2 regions of the Micromonospora sp. NPDC049559 genome follow, and region 2 is predicted to be linked to the other one. Evidence: predicted binding sites of a transcription regulator. Region 2 holds the regulator's gene; the other holds the start of a gene.
The links. Region 2 encodes HrcA, which represses chaperone genes, less so after heat shock. Its sites were predicted from a motif close to GGTTNGCACNCTCNNNNNGAGNGTGCNAACC; they were not measured.
Positions count from the first base shown of each region.

Region 1: a site for HrcA is predicted at 5,174-5,204, ahead of groES (co-chaperone GroES). Genes of this name have one in related genera too.

Region 1 is NZ_JBFAPK010000042.1:22,145-29,086, forward strand. Features, by position in the region: gene AB0J86_RS32475 (LuxR C-terminal-related transcriptional regulator) at 1-238, opposite strand, end outside; gene AB0J86_RS32480 (WhiB family transcriptional regulator) at 565-948, shown strand; gene AB0J86_RS32485 (sulfite oxidase) at 1,037-2,611, opposite strand; gene groL (chaperonin GroEL) at 2,936-4,585, opposite strand; gene groES (co-chaperone GroES) at 4,727-5,041, opposite strand; gene AB0J86_RS32500 (methyltransferase domain-containing protein) at 5,309-6,532, shown strand; gene ybaK (Cys-tRNA(Pro) deacylase) at 6,674-6,942, shown strand, end outside.
Region 2 is NZ_JBFAPK010000022.1:76,187-83,128, reverse strand. Features, by position in the region: gene AB0J86_RS22930 (enoyl-CoA hydratase-related protein) at 1-580, opposite strand, end outside; gene hemW (radical SAM family heme chaperone HemW) at 599-1,819, shown strand; gene AB0J86_RS22920 (DUF4870 domain-containing protein) at 1,941-2,636, opposite strand; gene hrcA (heat-inducible transcriptional repressor HrcA) at 2,945-3,967, shown strand; gene dnaJ (molecular chaperone DnaJ) at 4,032-5,168, shown strand; gene AB0J86_RS22905 (16S rRNA (uracil(1498)-N(3))-methyltransferase) at 5,257-5,991, shown strand; gene AB0J86_RS22900 (MFS transporter) at 6,073-6,942, opposite strand, start outside.

The DNA.
Region 1 (6,942 bases), on a different contig from region 2:
GCAGGATCGCGGCGCCGGGGGCCCGGGCCAGCACCCGCCGGGTGAAGCCGACGCTGTCGGGCCGAGTGAGCGCGGTGTCGGCGAGAACCACGTCCGCAGGCCGCTCGGCCAGCCGCAGCATCACCTCGGGGTCGGACACCGCGGTACGAACCGCAGTGGACAAACCAAGCCGAGCAGCGGCAGACGCGACATTCTGCGCCGCGAGTGGGGTCCGGACACAGACGAGGACGGTACGCACGGTGGTCTCCTCTCCTGCAACGAGAGAACCACGAGACCCTCTGATCATGAAGAGTTTCCGGCTGATCAACGGGAACTTTTTGGCCCGCCCCGCCCGGACGGCGCCCGCGACCTGCGGCACCGCCCCGCCGAGGGTGCGGGTACCCGGGTTGGGGCCGGGCAAGGGGCCGCACCACGGCCGGCGCGAACTTTTTGATCTGTTACGTGTGAGGCGACGGGTGGTTGGGTATCGGACCCTCCGGGGTCGGATCGGTACGCGTGCGCGGGCTGCCGCCGAAACGGCTCCCGTGACCGGTCATCACGGCGCCGCGCGGAAGGAGGGTGCTGATGTCGAACGTACGCAGGCTGCCCGGACCCATCGTCGACCTGTGGGACTGGCAGCGGCTCGGCGCGTGCCGGGGCCGCGACAGCGCCCAGTTCTTCCACCCGGACGGCGAGCGGGGCTCCTCCCGGAACCGGCGGGAGGCCCGGGCCAAGGCGGTCTGCGGCACCTGCCCGGTGCGCGCCGAGTGCGCCGCGCACGCCCTGGCGGTCCGCGAGCCGTACGGGGTGTGGGGCGGTTTCAGCGAGTCCGAACGCCTGCGGCTGCTCGCCCTGGGCTGGGAGGACGTCGCCGATCGGCACCGCAGCCGGGTCGACGTCGGCCGCCTTGAGGCGCGGCTGGGACAGCCGCACAAGTCCACGGTGCCGGACCAGCGCCACGTCGCCTGAGCCCGCACCCGCGCCCCATCCTTCGCCGATCTAGGGCAAATCCTCGTGATTGGAGATCAATCAACGAGGATTTGCCCTAGATCGCGTGTCAGCGGATCGTCACCCGTACCGTGTGGTAGCCGGTCGCCCCGTCGGGGAGCACGTCCTGCGGGCGCTCGGTCTGCACCTCGCCGGTCCGGTCGGTGGCCCGGACCTGCAGCGTGTGCTCGCCCGGGGTCGCCGGCCACGGCCAGGACCACTGCACCCAGGTGTCGACCGACGAGGCCGGGGCGAGCCGGGCCGGCTGCCAGTCGCCCCCGTCGACGCGTACCTCGACCCGCTCGACGCCCCGGTGCTGGGCCCAGGCCACACCCGCGACCGTCACCGTTCCCGCGTCCAGCCCCCGGCCGGTGCGCGGGGTGTCGATCCGGGACTGGGTCTTGATCGGGCCCCGGGCCGACCAGCCGCGCCGCACCCAGTACGCGTCGAAGTCCGCGAAGGCGGTCAGCTCCAGCTCGACCACCCACTTGCACGCCGAGACGTAGCCGTAGAGGCCGGGCACCACGAGCCGGACCGGGAAGCCGTGCTCCACGGGGAGCGGCTCGCCGTTCATGCCGATCGCCAGCAGCGCGTCCCGGCCGTCGAGCAGCGCGGCGGTGGGGATGCCGCAGGTCCAGCCGTCCGCCGACCGGGCCACCACCTGGTCCGCCCCGTCGAGCGGCCCGGCCTCCTCCAGCAGCCGCTTGAGCGGCGTACCGAGCCAGCGGGCGTTGCCGACCAGGTCACCGCCGACCTCGTTGGAGACGCACGTCAGCGTGATGTCCCGCTCGATCATCGGCCGGCGCAGCAGCTCGGCGAAGTCGATCGTGACCGGTTCGCGTACCCGCCCGTGGATGCGCAGTTGCCAGTCGTCCGGGTCGACCTGCGGGACCGTCAGCGCGGTGTCGATGCGGTAGAACACCGGGTTCGGGGTCAGGTACGCCGACAGCCCGGGGACCGTCGGCTCACCGCCGGCCGGTACCGGCGCCGCCGCGCTGACCGGGGCGGGCAGGGTCACCGCCGCCCGTGCCTGCGCGACGCCGCGCCGGGTCGCCAGCGAACGCCCCGCGAACCCGCTGACTGCCGCGGCGGCCAGCGCCACCGCCGCCCCGGTGAGGAACCGCCGGCGCTCCTGGTCGTACTCCTCGGCGGCGAACCTGGCCACCTGGTCCTCGGCGTCGCGGCCCGCCGCGGGGACACCGCCGGCGCCGGAACCACGGGCGGTCTCGGGTCGCCGCGGGTTCTCCAGCGGCCCGGTGGTCAGCGCCCAGAGCAGCCCGGCGGCCAGCGCCGCGCCGACCAGGGCGGGCAGGGCGGCGGCCGGGCCGGCCGCCGGCCGGGTCAGCGCGGCGGCGACGCCCACGGCGGCGAAGAGCCCGATCCCGGCCAGGCCCACCGCGAGCCGCCGTACGGCGAGCGCGCCGACCAGCGCCGCGAACGCCGCGAGCAGGACGGCGGTACCGGTCAGCAGCGCCGTCTTGTCGTGCACCCCGAACAGGTCGATGGCGAACCGTTTCAGCGGCTCGGGCACGGTGTCGACGACCACCCCGCCGACCGCGACCAGCGGCGCCGACCGGGGTCCGGTGGCCACGGCGACCAGCTCGGCCGCCCCGATCGCGACGCCCGCCGCGGCGAGCCCGGCCAGCGCGCCGAGCCAACCCGATCGGGTTCCCGCCGTCGCGCGCGCCGCTACCGCCCCGCTCGTTTCCACCGCACCGCTCGTCTCCACCGTGCCAGTGTCGATCCTCGGCCGGCTGGGCGGTACCGCGGCCAAGGGCCGTAAGGGAGCGGTAAGAGTGATGTCGCGCACCGGCGCGGGCCGGGCGCCCCGGCCGGGGATCCGGCGGCGGCCGGTACGGGAACGAAAGATCCGCGTGACCAGCGGCCGGGGCGCGGTACGCGCCGGGGCCGTGCCTGGTCACGCGGATCTCGGTGCTACGTCGATCTCCGACCGTGGTCGGGGACCGGGTCAGAAACCGGGGCCGTGCTGGTGTCCGTGGCCGTGGCTGTGGCCGTGCCCACCGGCGGCGGCCGGCTCGGCCTTCTCCGGCTTCTCCACGACCAGGCTCTCCGTGGTGAGCAGCAGGCCGGCGATGGACGCCGCGTTGCTCACCGCGTTGCGGGTGACCTTGACCGGGTCGATGATGCCGCTCTCGGGGAGGTCGACGTACTCGCCCTTGGCCGCGTCGAGCCCGACGCCCCACTCCTTGCCGGAGACCTTCTCCACGACCACGTTGCCGTCGTGGCCGGCGTTCTGCGCGATCCAGCGCAGCGGCTCGGCGAGCGACTTGCGGACGATGGAGACGCCGACCTTCTCGTCGCCGGTGAGGCCCAGGCCGTCGTCGAGGACCGAGGCGATCTGGACGAGCGCCGCGCCGCCGCCGGGGACGGTACCCTCCTCGACCGCGGCCTTGGTCGCGGCGATGGCGTCCTCGATGCGGTGCTTGCGCTCCTTCATCTCGACCTCGGTGGCGCCGCCGGCCTTGATCACCGCGATGCCGCCGGAGAGCTTCGCCAGCCGCTCGGCCAGCTTCTCCCGGTCCCAGTCGGAGTCCGATGCCTCGATCTCCTTGCGGATCTGGGCGACCCGGTCGGCCACCTCGGAGTCGCGGCCGCGGCCGTCGACGAAGGTGGTCGTGTCCTTGTCGACCACGACCCGGCGGGCGCTGCCCAGCGCCTCCAGGCCGACCGCGTCGAGCTTGTAGCCCAGCTCGGGCGCGACCAGCTCGGCGCCGGTCAGGATCGCCAGGTCCTGCAGCATCGCCTTGCGGCGGTCGCCGAAGCCGGGCGCCTTCACCGCGCAGACCTTGAGGGTCTTGCGGATCGAGTTGACCACCAGCGTGGAGAGCGCCTGGCCCTCGACGTCCTCGGCCACGATCAGCAGCGGCTTGCCGCTCTGCACGACCTTTTCGAGCAGCGGCAGCAGCTCCTCGATCGCGGAGATCTTCTGGGTGGTGATCAGGATGTGCGGCTCCTCGAGAACCGCCTCCTGCGACTCCGTGTCGGTGACGAAGTTCGGCGAGATGAAACCCTTGTCGAACTGGAGGCCCTCGGTGACCTCCAGCTCGGTGGCGAGCGCGGAGCCCTCCTCGACGGTGATGACGCCGTCGCGGCCGACCTTCTCCATCGCCTCGGCGATCATGTCGCCGATGGTGGCGTCCTGCGCCGAGATCGTCGCGACGTGCGCGATCGACTGCTTGTTGCTGCCGACCTCGACGGCCTTGTCGAGCAGCGCGGCGGAGACCTTCTCGGCCGCCGCGTCGATGCCCCGCTTGAGGCCCGCCGGGTTGGCGCCGGCCGCCACGTTGCGCAGGCCCTCACGGACCATCGCCTGGGCGAGCACGGTGGCGGTGGTGGTCCCGTCGCCGGCGACGTCGTTGGTCTTGGTCGCCACCTCCTTGACCAGCTGGGCGCCGAGGTTCTCGTACGGGTTGGTGAGCTCGATCTCCTTGGCGATGGTCACGCCATCGTTGGTGATCGTCGGCGCACCGAACTTCTTGTCCAGGACGACGTTACGCCCGCGCGGCCCGAGAGTGACCTTGACCGTGTCAGCGAGAGTATTGACACCGTGCTCCAGCAGGTGCCGGGCGTCGTCCGAAAAACTCAGGATCTTCGCCATTGATGCCCCTTCAGACATGCAATCGTTCGTCCGGCCGGGCCGGTGGCCCCGCGCGGAGGCGGTGGACGCCGGTCCGGCCGGAGAAGCAGTCGATGCCCCGGCCCGGCGAGCCGGTCCGGGGCATCGACACTGATGTTCTGGTTACTTCTCGATGACCGCGAGGACGTCGCGGGCGGAGAGCACCAGGTACTCCTCGCCGGCGTACTTGACCTCGGTGCCGCCGTACTTCGAGTAGATGACGGTGTCGCCGACCTTGACGTCAACCGGGATCCGGTTGCCGTCGTCGTCGAAGCGGCCCGGGCCGACAGCGAGGACGGTGCCCTCCTGCGGCTTCTCCTTGGCGGTGTCGGGAATCACGATGCCCGACGCCGTGGTGGTCTCAGCCTCGTTCGCCTGGACCAGGATCCGGTCCTCGAGCGGCTTGATCGCAACCTTGGTCGCGGTAGTCACGGGCATACCCTCCTGGGGTACTTGGTTTCTGTACCGCCCGGCGAACCGGGCGGCGTCAATCTGCCACATGCCACCGGGCGGGTCCGTCGTCGCGGGTGCCGGGTCCGCCTGGCGCTCAGCCTCCGGACGGAGCCCGGAAGCTGGCACCCTCGGTTCGAGAGTGCTAACGGCAGGTTATGCCGGCGGCTAGCACTCCGTCAAGGAGAGTGCCAACACGCCACCGCCGCGTGTCCCGCTGGCCCCGGACTTCGGGTCCCGCACGAGAATGTGGCCGTGGATCTCGACCAGCTGGCCGCCCTGCGTACCCCGGCCGGGACGGCGGCGCTCGACCTGGCGGCCGGGCTGGCCGGTGGCGACCCGCTCGCCGCCGCCGCCGCGCTGCGCTCGGCCGGCGTGCCCGCCGGGCTCGCGGCCGGCGCGCTCACCCAGGCCGAGCTGCGCCGCCGCGCCGCGCGGAAGTTCGGGCCCGCGGCGGCCCGGATGTTCTTCACCCGGGCCGGGCTGGAGCAGGCCACCCGGGCCGTGGTGGCCGACCGGCGGGCCGCCCGGCTGCGGGCCGCCGGGGTCGAGGCCCTCGCCGACCTGGGTTGCGGCCTCGGTGCCGACGCGCTCGCCGCCGCCCGGGCCGGCATCCGCGTGTACGGCGTCGAGGCGGACCCGCTCACCGCCGCGATGGCCACCGCCAACGCCGAGGCGGCCGGGGTGGCCGACCGGTTCACGGTCGAGTGCGGCGACGCCACCGCCTTCGACGTGAACCGGGTGGACGGCGTCTTCTGCGACCCGGCGCGGCGGCGGGCCGGTACCGGACGGCGGATCTTCGACCCGGCGGCCTACTCACCGCCCTGGGACTTCGTCACCGGCCTCGCCGAGCGGGTCCCCCGCACCGTGGTGAAGGTCGCACCGGGCATCGACCACACGCTGATCCCGGCCGGGGCCGAGGCGGAGTGGGTCAGCGTCGACGGCGAGCTGGTGGAGGCGGCCCTCTGGTGCGGCCCGCTCGCCACGGCCCCCCGCCGCGCCACCCTGCTGCGGGTCGGGCGCGAGGTCGGGCGGCTCGCCGGCGGCGGTACGGCCGAGGCGCCCGTCGGGCCGGTCCGGCGCTACCTCTACGACCCCGACGGTGCCGTGGTCCGCGCCCACCTGGTGGCCGAGTTCGCCGAGACCGTCACCGGCGTCCTGGCCGACCCGAGCATCGCGTACGTCTACGCGGACGCGCCCACCCCGTCGCCGTTCGGCCGCTGTCTGGAGATCACCGACGTGCTGCCGTTCTCGCTGAAGCGGCTGCGCGCGCTCCTGCGCGAGCGGGGTGTCGGCCGGGTGGAGATCCTCAAGCGCGGCTCCGCGCTCGAGCCGGAGCAGCTCCGGCGCGACCTGCGGCTCGCCGGCCCCGCCTCGGCCAGCGTCGTGCTGACCCGGGTCGCCGGCGCGCCGACGGTGCTGCTCTGCCAGCCGGTACCGGCCGACGCCGCAGCCGGCCCGCACCCGCCGGGCCGGTGAGCGGCCGGTCCGCCGGCCCGGTGAGCGTCCGGCTCCCGGGCTCGGCGGCTGCCGGCGGCCCTCCGGTCAATGTCCCTGTACGTCGGCGTATGCCGCCGCCCGTTTCCCGGCGGCCGACGGCGCGGCGGTAGGTTGGCGCTCATGGCGGGTCAGGGCACTCCGGCGACGGCGCTGCTGGTGAAGCAGAAGGTGACCCACCGTACGCACCCGTACGACGTGTCACCGGACTCGCCCCGCTACGGTGCCGAGGTCGCCGCCGCGCTGGGCGTACCGCCGGAGCGGGTCTTCAAGTCGCTGGTGACCGAGGTCGACGGCGCCCTCACCGTGGCGGTGGTACCGGTCACCGGCGAGCTGGACCTCAAGGCGCTCGCCGCGTCCGTGGGCGGCAAGCGGGCCGTGCTCGCCGACCG
Region 2 (6,942 bases):
AGCCGGCCACCGTCGCGTCCAGCTCCTCGGCCGGGACCGCCGCCGTGACCAGGCCGATCTGCTCGGCCCGCCGCCCGTCGAAGGTCTCCCCGGTCAGGTACAGCTCGGCGGCGGCGCGCGGCGTCAGCCGGGGCAGCACGGTGGCGGAGATGACCGCCGGGATCACGCCGATGCGCACCTCGGTGAAGGCGAAGGTGGCCTCCTGGGCGCAGACCGCCAGGTCGGCCGCCGCGACGAGCCCCAGGCCGCCGGCGCGCGCCGGTCCGGCGACGCGGGCCACCACCGGCTTCGGGCACTCCCAGACCGCCGTGAGCACGTCGCCGAGCATCGCCGCCGGCACCGTCCCCCGCTCGTACGCCGCCGCCGTCTCCTTCAGGTCCGCCCCGGAGCAGAAGACCGGGCCGGTGTGCGAGAGCACGATCACCCGGACGGCCTCGTCGGCGACGGCCCCGGCCAGCGCGGCGAGCAGTTCCGTCATCAGCGGGGTGGAGAGGGCGTTGCGGTTGCGCGGGCTGTCCAGGGTGAGCGTCGCCACCGAATCGGCGGTCGACACCCGCACGAGCGCGTCGGCTGAGGTCATGCCGGCACACTAGTGGGTATGCCCGGCGCCCTCCCAGATGGTGAACCCGTACCCGTCGACGGTTCTCTCCCCGACTCCGCGCGCGCCGAGGTCGGCGCCCGGGGGTTCGGCGTGTACGTCCACGTCCCGTTCTGCGCCAGTCGGTGCGGGTACTGCGACTTCAACACGTACACCGCGAGCGAGCTGGGCGGCGGGGCGAGCCGCGAGTCGTACGCCGACGCGGTCCTCGCCGAGCTGGCGCTGGCCGGGCGGGCCCTGGCCGACGCCCCGCCGGCCCGCGTCGACACCGTCTTCGTGGGCGGCGGTACGCCCACCCTGCTCCCCGCCGACGACCTGGCCCGGATCCTGGACGCGATCGACCGCACCTGGGGGCTCGCCGCCGACGCCGAGGTGACCACCGAGGCCAACCCCGAGTCCGTCACGCCGGAGTCGCTCAAGGCGCTGCGGGCGGCCGGCTACACCCGGATCTCGCTCGGGATGCAGTCGGCGTCGCCGCACGTGCTGGGGATCCTGGACCGGCAGCACGCCCCGGGGCGCGCCACCGCCGCCGCCCGGGAGGCCCGCGACGCCGGGTTCGACCACGTCAACCTGGACCTGATCTACGGCACGCCGGGGGAGAGCGCGGAGGACTTCGCCGGGTCGCTGGCGCAGGTGGTCGCCGCCGGGGTGGATCACGTCAGCGCGTACGCCCTGATCGTCGAGGACGGTACCCGGCTGGCGGCCCGGATGCGCCGGGGCGAGCTGCCGTACCCGAGCGACGACGTGGCCGCGGACCGCTACCTCGCCGCGGAGGCGGCCCTGGCGGAGGCCGGTTTCTCCTGGTACGAGGTGTCGAACTGGGCCCGTACGCCGGCCGCCCGCTGCCGACACAACCTGCTCTACTGGTCGGGCGGCGACTGGTGGGGACTCGGGCCCGGGGCGCACAGCCACGTCGGCGGCGTGCGGTGGTGGAACGTCAAGCATCCGGCGGCGTACGCGGCCCGGTTGGCCGCCGGCGCGTCCCCGGGGCAGGCCCGCGAGCTGCTCTCGGCGGCCGACCGGCGGTTGGAGGACGTGATGCTGCGGCTGCGGCTGGCCAGCGGGCTGCCGCTGTCGGTGCTCGACGGACAGGGCCGGGCCGGCGCGGCCCGGGCGCTGGCGGACGGGCTGCTGGGCGAGGCGGAGTACGCGGCCGGCCGCGCGGTACTGACGCTGCGCGGCCGGCTCCTCGCCGACGCCGTGGTCCGCGATCTGACCTGACCGTTTCGCCGCGTTCGTTCGCTTCGCGGCGCCGGTGTCTTTCCGGTCGCGGCGGTGTGGTGGGTGGTGCTGGTCGTGGCGCGACAGGAAGTCACCGTAGCGCCGCCGCGCTCACTCGCGGTTATTTCGCGAAGTTGTAGGTCATCGGGTAGCGGTAGAGCTGGCCGTCGTTCGCCTTCACCCCGCCGATGATCCCGAAGATCACCGGTACCACCCAGATGATGGCCGGGATGAAGAAGAGGATGCCGCAGGTCACGGCCGTGAGCACCCAGCTCGCCGCGAGGACGATGGCCCAGGTGATCTGGAAGTTCAGCGCGGCCACGGAGTGGGCCCGTACCGTCGGCGACTGCGGCCCCTTCGCCAGCATCGCGATGAGCGGCGGCACCCAGCCGAGCAGCCCGGCGCCGACGATCACGGCGACGGGACCGCCGAAGTGGGCGATGAGGGCCCACGTCTTCTCCTCGCCGTTGGCGTATCCGGCCGGCGCCGGGCCGCCGTAGCCCGGACCGTAGCCCCCGGTCGGGTAGCCACCCGGCGGGTAGCCGCCGGGGGGCGGATAACCGCCGGCCCCGCCGTAGCCACCGGGCGGCGGCGAACCGGGCGGCGGGTCGGCCGCGTATCCGGGCGCGGGCGTCTCGTACTGCGGTGGTGCGTATCCGGGCGCGGGCGTCTCGTGCGGCGGGGGTGCGGGCGGCGGGTAACCGGGCGCGGGTGTCTCGCCCGGTGTCGAATATCCACCGGCGGATGGTGGGGAGGAGGCCGGGTCCTGGGGCGACCCCGACCCGCTCTCACCTGGTGGGCGAGGTGGCTCTGTCATGCAGGTCACGGTAAGGGCCGCAATCAAGGGACGCCAGACCAACAACCGACACTTTCTCTGGACAATCGGCCACTGGAGCTGTTATGTCGCGCGGGGGAGGCTTATCCACGCTCGCGGCGACATCACCCCGCCGGCGGGTGGCGGTGCTATTAACGGCGGAGCCCGCGGACGTGAACGCGCCGCGCAAGTGATCATCGCGCGCGGGTGGGGCTTCGACGTAGACTGGCACTCGTTACATTCGAGTGCCAAGCAGGTGGGTGTCGGTACGCGTACGTACGGCGACCTTTTCCGGTCGTAGGGAGGTGGACATGGGTCTCGACGACCGCAAACTCGACGTGCTGCGAGCAATTGTCGAGGATTACGTCGCCACTCAGGAACCCGTGGGCAGCAAGGCGCTGGTCGAGCGCCACCAGCTCGGCGTCTCGCCGGCCACCGTACGCAACGACATGGCCGTCCTGGAGGAAGAGGGCTACATCCGCCAGCCGCACACCAGTGCGGGGCGGGTCCCCACCGACCGCGGCTACCGCCTCTTCGTGGACCGGCTCTCCCGGGTCAAGCCGCTCACCCCGGCCGAGCGCCGGGCGATCGAGCGTTTCCTGGTCGGCGCGGTCGACCTGGACGACGTGGTGCACCGCACCGTCCGGCTGCTCGCGCAGCTGACCCGCCAGGTGGCCGTGGTGCAGTACCCGAGCCTGACCCGCTCCTCGCTGCGTCACCTGGAGCTGGTGCCGATCTCCACCACCCGGCTGATGGCCGTCATGATCGCGGATACCGGCCGGGTCGAGCAGCGGCTGGTGGAGCTGCCCGCGCCGATCCCCGCCGACGACGTCACCGACCTGCGCCGGGTGATCAACGAGAAGCTCTGCGGCACCCGGTTCTCGGACACCCCGCCACTGATCCAGGCGCTGGTCGAGGAGGCCGCCCCGGATCTGAAGGGCGCCATGACGAGCCTCTCCACCGTGCTGCTGGAGACGCTCGTCGAGCGGCAGGACGAGCGGATCGCGCTCGCCGGCACCGCCAACCTCACCCGCGGCGGCCTGCTCGACTTCCAGGGCTCGCTGCGCCCGATCCTGGAGGCGCTGGAGGAGGAGGTCATCCTCCTCAAACTGATCGGGGAGGTCGAGCCGAGCACCCTGCGGGTACGCATCGGCGACGAGAACGAGATCGACAACCTGCGGGCGGCCTCGGTGGTCAGCACCGGCTACGGGCCGGGAGCCACTATCGTCGGTGGGTTGGGTGTGCTCGGGCCGACCCGCATGGACTACCCCGGCACCATCGCCACGGTTCGTGCCGTGGCACGCTACGTCGGCGACCTGCTGGCGCAGAACTGATCGAAAAGCCCACCTGACGACCGGCGGACGGTAACGCGAGACAGACATGGGGACACGGAACGCTGTGGCCAGGGACTACTACGGCATTCTCGGTGTGAACCGGGACGCCTCCGACGACGAGATCAAGCGCGCCTACCGCAAGCTGGCGCGGCAGTACCACCCGGACGTCAATCCGGATCCGGAGGCCCACGAGAAGTTCAAGGACATCAACGCCGCGTACGAGGTCCTCACCGACGACAAGAAGCGGCAGATCGTCGACCTGGGCGGTGACCCGCTCGCCCCGGGCGGCGGCGGGGCCGGCGCGGGCGGTCCGGGAGCCGGTGGGCCGTTCGTCGGATTCCAGGACATCATGGACGCGTTCTTCGGCGCGGCCGGCCAGAGCCGCGGCCCCCGGCCGCGCACCCGGCCCGGCGCCGACGCGATCATCCGTCTCGAACTGGACCTCCAGGAGACGGCGTTCGGGGTCGAGGCGCCGATCACGGTCGACACCGCCGTGCTCTGCACCACCTGCTCCGGCGCCGGTACCGCCGCCGGCACCCACCTCGCCACCTGCGAGGCGTGCGGTGGTCGCGGTGAGGTCCAGTCGGTGCAGCGGACCTTCCTCGGCCAGGTGGTCTCCTCCCGGCCCTGCACCGTCTGCCAGGGCTACGGCACCGTCATCCCGCACCCGTGCCCGACCTGCGCCGGCGACGGGCGGGTCCGGACCCGCCGCTCGCTCACCGTCAAGATCCCGGCGGGCGTCGAGGACGGCATGCGGATCCGGCTGGCCCAGCAGGGCGAGGTCGGCCCCGGCGGCGGTACCGCCGGTGACCTCTACGTCGAGATCCACGAGCGGCCGCACGACGTCTACTCCCGCAAGGGCGACGACCTGCACTGCCGCGTCACGGTGCCGATGACCGCCGCGGCGCTCGGTACCCGGCTGACCATCAAGACGTTGGACAGCGAGGAGACCGTCGACGTCAAGCCGGGCACCCAGCCGGGCAGCACCCTGCGGCTGCGCGCCCGCGGCGTACCGCACCTGCGCGGTACCGGTCGCGGTGACCTCTTCGTCCACCTGGACGTGCGTACCCCGACCAAGCTCGACGGCGAGCAGGAGCGGATGCTCCGCGAGTTCGCCAAGACCCGCGGCGAGGAGGTCGCGGAGCTGAGCAAGCAGGGCGGCTTCTTCTCCCGGGTCCGCGACGCCTGGAACGGCCACTGACCCGCTGACCCGCCTCCCGGTCCTCGCCCCCGGTCACGGGCGCGCCGCCCGCGCGGGGCGGGGGCCGGCGGATCAGTAACCTGTTGCCGTGTCCCTGCCGCTCTTCCTGGTCGAGTCGCTGCCGTCCGAGCGGAGCTGCACCCTGGGCGGGCCGGAGGGCCACCACGCCGCCACGGTGCAGCGACTGCGCGCCGGCGAGGAGTTGCTGCTCGCCGACGGGCGGGGTGGCACGGCGCGTGCCGTGGTCACCGCCGTCGGCCGGGGCAGCCTCGAACTGGAGATCAACTCCGTCGGGTACGTGGACCCGCCCGACCCGCGCCTCGTCGTCGTGCAGGGGATCGCCAAGGGCGACCGGGGCGAACTCGCGGTGCAGGCGATGACCGAGGCGGGGGTCGACGAGATCGTCCCCTGGGGCGCGGCCCGGTCGGTGGCCCAGTGGCGGGGCGAGCGGGGCGCCCGGGCCCGGGACCGGTGGGTCGCCACCGCCCGGGAGGCGGCGAAGCAGGCCCGGCGGCCCTGGCTCCCGGTGGTCGCCGGATCGCCGGACGAGTCGACCGGGCGGGTGGCCGCGCGGCTGGGCGCCGCCACCGCCGCCTTCGTGCTGCACGAGGAGGCCGAGCAGCGGCTGGCCACGGTCGACCTGCCCGGCTCGGGTGAGGTCGTGCTGGTGGTCGGGCCGGAGGGCGGGATCGCGCCGGCCGAACTTGAGGCGTTCGCGGCGGCCGGCGCGGTGCCGGTACGCCTCGGCCCGGCGGTACTGCGCACGTCCACCGCCGGGGTCGCGGCCCTGGCGGTCCTCTCCGCCCGGCTCGGCCGCTGGTGAGCCGGCCCGGGTGCCGGCACCCGGGCGTGACCCGTCGAGCCGCTGGCCGCGTTCTTCGTGGCTCCGGCGCTCAGCCCCGCGTCATGGCCGCTCGCCGGCGGTGGCGGGTGCCGGCGACCGCCCCGGGGCTGCGGACGGCTGCCGCGCCGGCTGGCGCAGCACCGTGAACGCGACCACGAACGCGGCGACGAGCAGGCCGGTGCCGACCGCGAAGGCCAGGTGGTACCCGCCGGTGAGGGCCGCCGCCTCGGCCGCGCCGCCCGCCCGCAGCCGGTCGGTGCGGGCGGCGGCCAGGGTGGAGAGCACGGCCACGCCGAGCGCCATGCCGATCTGCTGGGTGGTGTTGAAGAGGCCGGAGGCGAGGCCGGCGTCCTCGTCGCGCGCGCCGGACATGCCGAGCGCGGTCAGGGCCGGCAGCGTGAGCCCGAAGCCGGCGGTGAGCAGCATGACCGGAAGCAGGTCGACGAGGTAGTCGGCGTGCACCGGGACGCGTATCAGCAGCCCGAGCACCCCCATCAGCAGCACCAGGCCGACCAGGAGCATCCGGCGCTCGCCGTAGCGGGCGTTGAGCCGGGCCGAGAAGCCGAGCGAGACCACCCCGATGGCCGTGGCGGCCGGGAGCATGGCCAGACCCGTCGCGGTGGCGCCGTAGCCGAGCACCCGCTGGAGGTAGAGGGCGACGATCACCTGGAACGCGAAGCAGGCGGCCACCACCAGTACCTGCACCAGGTTGGCGCCGGTCACCGCGCGGGACCGGAAGATCCGCAGCGGCATGAGCGGGTCGCGCGCGGTGGCCTGGCGGACGACGAACGCGGCGAGCAGGACCGCGGCGGCGGCGCCGAGCCCGAGCGTGCGCGGCGCGGCCCAGCCGTACGTCTCGATGCCGACCACGGCGTAGATGCCGAGCACGAGCCCGGCGGTGACCAGCAGGGCGCCCGCCACGTCCGCGCC